2 linked regions of the Chitinimonas arctica genome follow. The protein of the gene in region 2 interacts with the protein of the main gene of each other region in a pairwise test. Links are inferred from orthologs where the notes say so. Each region holds a gene or a part of one and is shown on either strand. Other genes may lie near its edges.

Evidence for each region.
Region 1: the proteins of FNU76_RS08555 (region 2) and FNU76_RS22475 interact in binary tests that used the Escherichia coli proteins (3 or more experiments, as listed by UniProt). The link is inferred for Chitinimonas arctica from one-to-one orthologs.

What each region holds. Positions count from the first base shown.
Region 1 is NZ_CP041730.1:4,942,455-4,945,804, reverse strand. Bases 1-3,222 are described here. They hold FNU76_RS22475 (DUF4118 domain-containing protein), read right to left. Parts: upstream 2,904-3,222; coding sequence 201-2,903; downstream 1-200. Other genes in these bases: kdpC (potassium-transporting ATPase subunit KdpC), read right to left, coding at 2,937-3,222; FNU76_RS22480 (response regulator), read right to left, coding at 1-193. In the rest of the region: more of kdpC, read right to left, coding at 3,223-3,350. UniProt on the Escherichia coli protein: Member of the two-component regulatory system KdpD/KdpE involved in the regulation of the kdp operon. KdpD may function as a membrane-associated protein kinase that phosphorylates KdpE in response to environmental signals.
Region 2 is NZ_CP041730.1:1,890,750-1,898,066, reverse strand. The notes cover bases 2,201-4,897. They hold FNU76_RS08555 (PTS sugar transporter subunit IIA), read right to left. Parts: upstream 3,929-4,897; coding sequence 3,473-3,928; downstream 2,201-3,472. Other genes in these bases: FNU76_RS08545 (RNA polymerase factor sigma-54), read right to left, coding at 4,467-4,897; hpf (ribosome hibernation-promoting factor, HPF/YfiA family), read right to left, coding at 4,062-4,424; hprK (HPr(Ser) kinase/phosphatase), read right to left, coding at 2,385-3,326; rapZ (RNase adapter RapZ), read right to left, coding at 2,201-2,382. Also shown: acpA (acid phosphatase), read right to left, coding at 1-854; FNU76_RS08570 (flavin prenyltransferase UbiX), read right to left, coding at 905-1,531; more of rapZ, read right to left, coding at 1,528-2,200; more of FNU76_RS08545, read right to left, coding at 4,898-5,927; lptB (LPS export ABC transporter ATP-binding protein), read right to left, coding at 5,935-6,660; lipopolysaccharide transport periplasmic protein LptA, read right to left, coding at 6,657-7,193; LPS export ABC transporter periplasmic protein LptC, read right to left, coding at 7,174-7,317. UniProt on the Escherichia coli protein: Seems to have a role in regulating nitrogen assimilation.

The sequences.
Region 1 (3,350 bases), 3.0 Mb from region 2 along the record:
GCTCGCGGCCGTCGCGGTCCGGCAAGCCCAGGTCCACGATAAACAGCTCGGGTTGGCGGCTGGCCGCCTCGATCAAGGCCCGTGCCACGGTCTCGGCTTCGTGAACCGTAAAGCCCTCCGCCTCCAGGGCGGTACGGACAAATCGGCGGATATGCGGATCGTCCTCGACGATCAGTAGACGTTGCGCGCTCATGATCAACTCAACTCGGTTCCAGCTCGGCCTCCGCCATGGAAGGCGGCGTCCCAAGCGGTAAGGTAAAGGTAAAGCGGGCGCCACCCTCGGCGCGGTTTTCGGCGAGGATGCGTCCACCGTGCGCTTCGACAATGGCTCGGCAAATGGCCAGCCCCAAGCCCACCCCGGGAGAGGCCGATTCGCTTTCGCCGCGCTCGAATTTATCGAACAGCCGCTCCTCTCGCCCACCCGGCAGCCCAGGGCCGTCATCATCCACCGAAACGCGCAAGCGACCGTTGCCGTGCTGCGCCAGTATGCAAATCTCGCTGCCCGGCGGCGTGTATTTGGCGGCATTTTCCAACAGATTCACCAGCACACGCTCCAGCAATACCGGATCGAACTCGCACAGCGGCAATTCGGGCGGCAAGCGGCTCAACACCCGGTGGCGCGACAGCACCGTATCCAGCTGGCGCCGGGCCGAGCCCAGCACCTCTTCCAGCGAATGCCAACCGCGCCGCAATTCGACCGCCCCTGCTTGCAAACGGGCCATATCCAACAGCTTTTCCACCAGCTCCGCCATCCCTTTGGCCTTCTCGCCCACGGCCAGGACCAACTCCCTCCGCGTGGCGTCGCTGAGCCCGGCATGTCCCAGGGTATCGGCCAGGCCGACCAGGGCGGTCAATGGTGTACGCAGATCGTGCGAGACCGCGGTCAGCAGACCGTTGCGCAAGCGTTCGCCTTCCATGCTCACCAGCGCGTCCTGCGCGACTTCCACAAAATGTACCCGCTCGAGCGCCAGGGCAATCTGCGCGGCGCAAGCTTCCAGCAAGCGCCTATCTTCCGGCTCATCGAGTAGCGCCGGGTCGGCCGCCTGCAGGGCAAGCACGCCACGCGTGCGCATGGGGGCCTTCAACGGCAGGTAATGCGCCGGGCTGGCGGACAAGGTATGGGTACCCTTCCCGGCCGCGGTTTGTCGGTCATACACCCACTGGGCAATCTCGCAATCCACCGGCATCGCCCCCGGGGCGGTCTCGGCGGACGGATCAACGCTCATGGGCCTTACGCGCTCGTGGGAGTCCGGCAGCAGCAAGGCACAATGGGCCTGGAAAAGGCCTGTCAACCGGCTCAGCGCCAAACCCACGATCTGCTCCGTCGTCAGCGCCCCGGAAAGCTCGCGTGCGAGCCCCGCCAGCGCATCCGCCCGCTGCTCGCGGCGGCGGGCTACGTCGGCTTCGAAGCGCAGCTTGGCGGCCAACTGGCCGATGACCAGGGCAACGCCCAGCATCATGGCAAAGGTAAATACATATTGGGTGTCGCCTACCGCAAAGGTAAAGCGCGGCGGTACGAAGAAGAAATCGAAGCTCAGTACCGCCGCCAGCGCCGCCCAGGCGCCAGGCCCGCGCCCGTATCGCAGCGCCGCCCATACCACCGCCAGCAAAAACACCATGACCACATTGGCCAGATCGAATACCGCCAGCAGCGGCGTCGCCAGCGCCGTGGTCACCGCGACATAGACCGTCGTCCAGGCATAGCTGCGCCAGTCCGGCCGCTGCAAGCGAACAGGTGCTCCTCGCTGCGGGAGGGGCATTGCCTCATCCGAACCCACCAGGTAAAGATCAAGGTCCACCGCCCGCTCCGCCAATCGGTCGGCCAGGCCGGGCAGCAGTTTGCGCCGCCACCCTGGCCTCAGCCTGTGGCCGATCACCAGCTTGCCGGCATTGCGGCTGCGCGCATAGCCGGCCAGGATATCGGCAGCGTCCGACCCTGCCAGCGTTACCGTTTCGGCGCCCAGCTCCTCGGCCAGCTTCAGTGTTTCCAGCACCCCTGCCCGGCGCTGAGCCGGTAGCCGCTGTAGCGCCGGCGTTTCCACGTAAACGGCGATCCAGTCGGCCTGCAGCCTGGCGGCCAGGCGCGCGGCCGCGCGGATCAGTTTTTCGCCGCTGGCGCCCATGCCCACACAGACCATCAATCTTTCCTTGGCCTGCCATACATTGGCAATGGCACGGTCGGCGCGGTAAGCCCGCATCTGGGCATCGACTCGGTCAGCGGTACGGCGCAGCGCCAACTCGCGCAGGGCGATCAGGTTGCCCTTGCGAAAAAAACCGCGCGCGGCACGTTCGGCCGCATCCGCCATATACACTTTGCCCGCCGCCAACCTCGCCAACAGTTCGTCGGGTGGCAAGTCCACCAAGGTCACTTCATCGGCCCGGTCGAACACCTGATCCGGCACCGTCTCGCGCACACGCACGGCGGTGATCGCCCCCACCACGTCGTTCAGGCTGTCCAGATGCTGCACATTGAGCGTCGTATAGACATCGATGCCGGCGCCGAGCAGCTCCGCCACATCCTGCCAGCGCTTGGCGTGGCGGCTGCCAGGCACATTGCTGTGCGCGAGCTCGTCCACCACGACCAGCCGCGGCTTGATGGCAAGCGCCGTGTCCAGATCGAACTCCGCCAGCAGCTTATCGCGATGCTGCAACTTGCATGAGGGCAGCATGGACAAGCCGCCGAGCAAGGCCGCCGTCTCGGTCCTGCCATGGGTTTCGACGATGCCCACCAACACGTCCACGCCCTCGTTCACCTTTTGGCGTGCCGCCAGTAGCATGGCGTAGGTCTTGCCTACGCCCGCGCAGGCGCCGAAGAATATCTTCAGCTTGCCTCTCGCGGCAGCCAGGGCCTCGGCCTGCACAGCCTCCAGCAAGCGGTCGGGGTTAGGTCTTTGTTCAGTCATGGTATTTGCGTCGATAATCGAACCGGTCGGCGGTCAGCTTCCGTAGACTCGCCGATCCAGTGCCAGGTTCAACTTCAGCACATTCACCGTCCGGTCGCCAAACATGTGCCAACTGGGCTGCTCGACATGGGCATCCACCAGTTGCCGCACGGTTTCCGGCGCCAAGCCGCGCACCTTGGCCACTCTTGCTACCTGGTAATAGGCTGCGGCCGGCGAGATATGCGGGTCCAGCCCGGATGCCGAGGCGGTCGCCAATTCCGCCGGCACGGGGCCGGTTTGATCGGCGTGAGCCAAACGCACAGCCTCGATCCGCCCTTTCACCGCTTCGGCCAACGCCGGATGTTGCGGACCCAGGTTCGAACCGCCCGAAGCGGCCGCATTGTCGGGCACCGGGCCGGTGGCGGACGGACGTCCCCAGAAATAACCGGGGCTGCTAAAGCTTTGGCC
Region 2 (7,317 bases):
AGGTCGCCCAGGGTCTTTTCCGTTTGGGGCGGGAGTGGGAACTTGGCGGGGTCGGCCAGGGTATTGTCGCCATCTTTGATCGGCGGGACCTGGCTAGGCTGGTAGCTGGGCTGGTTGGTGTTGATGGCATAGCCATCCGGGGTCAAGCGGCCGTCGCGCACGAACACCGGCGGACCTTGCAGGGCGCTGGTGGGGGACTCGGGCTTGCGCTTCAGGCTGACGCCGTCCTCATTGACGATGGAACGCAGCTTTTCCGGGGCATCGGGGAAGTGCGGCGTGCAGGCGCAAGCCAGCCACATATGGTTGAGGAAGGAACCACCGAAGGCGCCCATGAAAAAATGGTCGGCCAAGGTATAGCGGCGGGCAATCTGCCACATGCGCATCTGCTTGCCGCTGTAATGGCCCATGGTCAGGGCGCCGGCATCCGAAATGGCGGCGAATTTATCCATCTTGCCGCCGTTTATCTGCTCCTGGTTCTGGTAGAAACGATGGACCAGGTCGCGTGTTTCGCTGGCCAGGTTCAATTTGTAAGGGGCGGCATCGATACGGAACGGTACATTCCTGGGCTGGGGTTCGACCGTGAAGTTTGGATCGATTTCTCCGCGCTTGCCATGTTCCGCATCCCATACCGGCGGCAGGCGCGGTAGCAGGCTACCGTCGTGGTCGCGCTGTTGGTATTGGGCGGGCTTGAGCTTGCTGATGCCGTCCGCGCCGGGATAAAGCCCGTACAAATGGTCAAAACCACGATTTTCGCCGTAGATGACGACGATATGGTCGATCTTGTCCAGGGTGGCCGCCTGCGCGGCGCTCATGGAAAATGCCAGCGCAAGGGCCAGCGGCAATGTTTTGAGCATGGATGAATAGTCGGGAATAGCGGCAGCGTCGCAAAAAGGCTGCCGGCGGGTTAGGGATTTTCAGGTGCCTCGCCCCAGCGCTGCATCAGCTGGTGAGGTACCGCCAGTTGATCCAGGATGCGGGCGACAACGAAATCCACCAGCTCGGCGATCGATTGCGGATGGTGGTAGAAACCGGGATTGGGCGGCAGGATGCACACACCCAGACGGGCCAGCTTCAGCATGTTTTCCAGATGCAAGGCCGAGTAGGGGGTTTCACGCGGGACCACGATAAGTTTGCGGCCCTCTTTGATGCTGACATCGGCGGCCCGTTCAATCAGATTGTCGCTCATGCCGGCCGCGACCGCCGCCAGGGTGCCCATGGTGCAGGGGCAAATCACCATGGCGTCGGCTGGGTTGGAGCCGGAGGCGACCGGTGCAAACCATTCTTCCCGGCCGAATACGCGCAATTGTTCGCCTTCGACGGCGTAGCGGACGCGCAGCATGGTTTCCACCTCGCGCGCGCGCGAGGGCCAGGTTTCGCCGATTTCCTGCTTGATGACAATCTGCGCGGCTTGCGAATACAGCAGATAGACCCGCACGCCGGCGGCCAGCAGGCATTCCAGTAGACGGAGGCCAAAGGGCATGCCGGATGCGCCGGTCAGGGCCAGCGTGACGGTCCTGGGGAAAGGGTTCATATGGTGTCGGCCCATGATTCGCGATGGCGTACCAACACCTGCCGCTCCGGACCGAAGCGCGCGGCCAGCCGCTCCGCCAGCCAGACCGAACGGTGTTGTCCACCGGTACAGCCGATGGCAACCGTGACGTAGCTGCGGTTATCGCGATCGAAAGCCGGCAGCCAGCGAGCCAGGTAGGAGGCGACATCGTCGAACATGGTCAGGGCCAGCGGTTCGGCCTCCAGAAAGGCGACGACGGGCTGATCGCGGCCGGTCAAGGGGCGCAGGGCCGGATCGTAATAGGGATTGGGCAGGCAGCGGGCGTCGAAGACGAAATCGGCATCGAGCGGCAGGCCATGTTTGAAACCGAAGGATTGGAAGATCAGGGTCAGGCGGGATTGATCCAGCGAAAGCCATTGCTTGACCCAGGCACGCAAGGCATTCGCCGACAGATCGGTGCTATCCACCCGATGGGCCAGTCCGGCCACATCGGCCAGCATTTCGCGTTCCTGCACGATGCATTCGCTGACGGTGCGGTCCGCGTGCAAGGCCGATAGCGGGTGCGGGCGGCGGGTTTCCGAGAAGCGTTTCAGCAAGGCCTCGGTCTGCGCTTCCAGGAACAGGACACGCACGTCCAGGCCGTGAGCCTTGAGATCGGCCACGCAATCGGGCAGCGCCGGCAGGCTCTGGGCGCCGCGGATATCCACGCTGATGCCGAGCTGGCGGTGGCCTTCGTTTTGCAGCAGCCGGACTGTCTGCGGCAGCAGCGTGGCGGGCAGATTGTCGATGCAGTAGTAACCGAGATCTTCGAGCAACTTGAGTGCCACGCTTTTGCCGGAGCCGGAAAGGCCCGAGATCAGGACGATCTGCACGCTTATTCTCCCGACTCCATAAAGCGTTGATGCCGCTCGATAAATTCGCGGGTGGAGTCTATGCCCCGCAACTGCAGAATATAGTTGCGCACCGCCGCCTCGACCAGCACCGCCAGATTGCGGCCGGCCGCCACGGGCAGGACCACCTTGCGAATGGCCACGTCCAGCACGGCTTGGGTGGCGGCCTGCATCTGCAGGCGGTCCAGCGGCGTAATGGATTCGGCTTGCTTGGTCAGGTGGATGATCAACTTGAGGTTCTTTTTGGGCCTGACCGCCGTTTCACCGAAGATGGTGCGGATATTCAGCACACCCAGGCCGCGTACTTCCAGGAAGTCGCGCAGCAGGGGAGGGCAGCGGCCTTCCAGGGTATCCGGCGCGATGCGGTAGAGCTCCACCACATCGTCCGCCACGATGCCGTGGCCGCGCGAGATCAGTTCCAGGGCCAGTTCGCTCTTGCCCATGGCGCTTTCGCCCGTGATCAGCACGCCCACCTCCAGCACATCGAGGAACACCCCGTGCAGATTGGTGGATACCGCCAGCGCCTTGGCCAGGTAGAAGCGCAGCACGTCCATCAGGTAGGGGCTTTGTTCGGGTGAGGTCAGCAGCGGCACATGCGCCCGCTCGCAGGCTTCGCGCAGCACATCCGGCGCGGGCTGGCCGTTGGCCACGATCATGGCCGCCATATCTGTGCTGAACAGATGGTCCAGCGATTTCTTCAGCGCGGCCGCCTCCACCTCTTGCAGATAGGCGATTTCCGCCAGTCCCAGCACCTGGATGCGATTGGGGTGGACGAAATTCAGGTGGCCAACCAGCGCGTGGGCGGGCTTTTGCGCATGGGTTTCGTTCGACAGAAGATTATTGGCGCCGCTCTGACCGGCCAGCCAGGTGAGGCGCAGCTTTTCGGCATTATCGATAAACAGCTGGCGGACGGTGATCTGCGGCATGTTTCCGGTTCCGGTTCCGGTGATGAAGCAAGTTTTCGGCTTGCCGGGTCGGTGGTCCGGACAAGGCCGCTGGAAGGCGTGTTCGGTGTGGGCGGAAACCACGCGGATAAGGCGTGACTAACGAATCCCGTACCCTTGGCGGATGCTCAGGCTTGCCATTGCATCAGCAGTTGGTGCATTTGTTCCGCCGTGGCTGCCTGGTTCAGCGCCTCGCGCAGCTTTTTATCGCTGAACAATTGCGCCAGCTCGGAAAGAATCTGCAAATGCAGGTCGGTGGCTTGTTCCGGTACCAGCAGTACAAAGGCCAGGCTGACCAGTTTGCCATCGGGTGCTTCGAAGGGGATGGCTTGTTTCAGTCTGACAAAGACACCGACCGCTTCCTTCAGGCCCTTGATGCGGCCGTGCGGAATGGCGACGCCTTGGCCCAGGCCGGTGGAGCCGAGTTTTTCACGGGCGAACAGGGCGTCGAAAATAGCGCTGCGGGCAATGCCGTGACTGTTCTCGAATAGCAGGCCGGCCTGTTCGAACAGGCGTTTCTTGCTGGTCAGGTCGAGGTCTAGAAAGACATTGGCCAGTGGCAGGATGGAAGCGATCAGGGCCATGAGTATGAAATGCGAAAATAGGCCGTCATTGTACGCCGGTCGCTCGTGGCTACAAGGCTAAGCTGTCTGGAATGGAAAACGGGAGCGGCGTCCCCACACCGCTCCCGTCCCCTCTCGTCCAGCGCCGGTCGCCTTAGGCGGCGGGCTGCTGGGTTTCTTGGATTTCGTGGCTCTCCTGGCCGGTTTGATATTTCATGGCGTCGCTATGGCGATCGCTGTAGCGCTTTTCCTTGTGCTTCAAGACTTGCCGGTCCAACTTGTCGGCCACCAGGTCGATGGCTGCGTACATGTCGGGCTCGGTGGCTTCCACATGAATATCCTTGCCGCGCAGGTGCACATTGACTTCGATCTTGTGCTGCAGCTTGTCGACGCTGAGGGTGACGTTCATATCGATCACATGATCGAAATGGCGTGTTACCCGCTCCAGCTTGGTTTCCACGTATGCGCGGATGGCTGGGGTTACGTCCAGGTGGTGCCCACTGATGGTCAGGTTCATACGACTCTCCTTGTGTTAAGGCCGCCACCGATGATCTGGTGGCTACAGGGACTTTCGTTGGTTCACGGGAGGGATTTGTAATGCTTCTCGGTACTTGGCGACGGTACGGCGCGCGACGGTGATGCCTTGCTTGCCCAGCACGTCGGCGAGATAGCTGTCGCTAAGCGGTTTTTTCGTATCTTCGCCTTGGATGAGCTGCTTGATTAACGCCTTGATCGCGATGGCCGAGCATTCGCCACCCGAGTCGGTATCGACATGGCTGCCGAAGAAGTACTTGAATTCGAAGATGCCACTGGGTGTGAGCATGTACTTCTGGGTGGTCACGCGTGAGATGGTCGATTCGTGCAGATCCAACTCCTCGGCGATATCGCGCAGTACCAGCGGCCGCATGGCCACGTCGCCGTGCTCGAAGAATCGTTGTTGCTTCTCGACTATGGCCTGCGCAACCCGGAGGATGGTATCGAAGCGTTGCTGGACGTTCTTGATAAGCCATTTGGCTTCCTGCAGCTGACCTGACAGGCCGGCGCCGCTGTCGCGGTGCTGCCGCAGGATGTTGGCGTAAAGCTGGTTAACTTTAAGCTTGGGCATTGCCGCTTCGTTGAGCTGAACCGACCAGCCCTGCCGAAGCTTCTTCACGATAACGTCCGCTACCACATAACGCGTTTCGGTCTCGCCAAACATGGCGCCAGGGCGTGGATTGAGCCGCTGGATCAGTATTTGGGCCGCTTTCAGCGCATCGTCATCGCATTTGAGCGTTTTCTTAAGCTTACTGTAGTCCTTGTTGGCCAATAAATCGAGGTGCTCGGCGACGATTGCCCGGGCCAATCCGCTAGCCGGTTCATCGCCCATCTGCTGCTGCAATTGCAAAAGCAGGCAGCCTTTGAGATCGACCGCCCCGATGCCGCAAGGTTCCAACTGGCGTACCAGCTGCAGGCCGATCTGCAGTTCTTCCCGCTCGATTTCCAGCCCGTCGCGCACTTCCTGGGGGATCAGTTCGTAGATTTCCTCCAGGCTTAGCCCCAAGTAACCATTGTCGTCCAGTGCATCGATCACCATGCTGGCCAGCGCCAGATCGCGCGGACTGATGGGCAGCAGGCCCAGCTGCGCCAGCAAGTGTTCGCGCAGGGTGGAGATACGGGCGACATTGGCTTGCGGGTCGAACTCGTCGTCGTCGTCGCGGGTTTGGCCCCCACCAGCCTCGCTCCAGTAATTGTCGCCCAGCGAGTCGTCCATATCGAAATCGGACTCGCCCGATTCCTGCGCGGGTGCTTCATCCAGGGTGGGCGTGGGTGCCTCGACCTCCACCGGCGTGCCGTCTTCCCGGACCACGTGGATTTCCGGCTCGTTCTCGTCCTCGCGCTCCAGCATGGGGTTTTCCAGCAGGAAGCGCTCGATTTCCTGGTTCAGGTCGAGCGTGGACAATTGCAGCAGTTTGATCGACTGTTGCAACTGCGGCGTGAGCGTGAGCGACTGCGAGAATTTGAGTTGGAGGGACTGTTTCATGCGGGGCTTACAGCCGGAAATGCTCGCCTAGATACACACGGCGGACATTGTCGTTATAGACAATCTCCTCTGCGGTGCCCGACGCAAGCACGCTACCTTCGTTGATGATATAGGCACGGTCGCAGATGCCCAGCGTTTCGCGGACATTGTGGTCGGTGATCAGGACGCCGATCTTCCGCTCCTTCAAGAAGCGGATGATCTTCTGGATATCCATCACCGCGATCGGGTCCACCCCGGCAAAAGGCTCGTCCAGCAGGATAAAGCGCGGATTGGCGGCCAAGGCGCGGGCGATCTCGCAGCGGCGGCGCTCGCCGCCGGATAGCGATAGGGCGGTGCTGTCGCGAAGATGGGCGATATTGAGCTCGCGCAATAATTCGTCCAGCCGGTGCTCGATGGCATCGCCGCTTTTCTCGTGCAGTTCGAGGATGGCGCGCACGTTTTCGGCCACCGTCATGCGGCGGAAGATGGACGCCTCTTGCGGCAGGTAGCCCAGGCCCAGATGCGCGCGTTCATGGATGGGCTTATGGGTGATCTCGGCGTCATCGAGAAAGATCTTGCCGTCATTGAGGGCGACCAGGCCCACGATCATATAGAAGCTGGTGGTCTTGCCGGCGCCGTTGGGGCCCAGCAGGCCGACCACTTCGCCGGCGTCGACGTGCAGGGAAACATCGCGGACAACGGTGCGGGACTTGTAGCGCTTTTGCAGATGCTGTGCGGAGAGACGTGCGGTCATGGCTTGGCGGGACTCTCTGCCGGCTTTTTCTTCGGCTGGATGATCATTTTTATCCGTCCCGTTTCGCCGTTCGCCGTGGCGGGACCGCCTTCGGCGCTATATATCTCGGTGTGGGTGTTGTAGGTGATGACGCTGCCGCTGATCTCGTCTTCGCCGTGCTTGAGCCAGGCGTTGCCTACCAGTTTCACATTGCCGCTGCCGCTATCGTAATCGAGCTTGGCGGCCCGGGCATCCAGCCAGCCCTGCTGGCCTTCCATCCGTTGCCGGAATTTCACCGGACGGCCTTCGGCGTGCACGGTCTGCTCGCCGTCCGCCTGCTTCTGGATAACGGCTTGGTCGGCGTCCACCGACAGGGTGCCCTGGGTCATCTTGACGCCGCCTTCCAGCACGGCGCGGCCGGCCTTGTCGGCCAATCCGCCGCGGCCGGCTTCGACCAGCATGGGCTTTTCGCTATCGGCCAACTCGGCCCGGGCTTGCGGGGCAAGCAACAGAAAGGCGCCGAGGCACAGCGTACTAAGGTTTCGGCGAAGCATAATTAATCCTCACTTTGGATCGCAGCATCAGCTGCGCGGTCGTGTGGTCGTAATCGAAGCCGGTGGCGTTGATGCGGTCGCCGCCGGTGGAAAGGTCCGCGGGTGCATCGGAATTCGCCAGGCC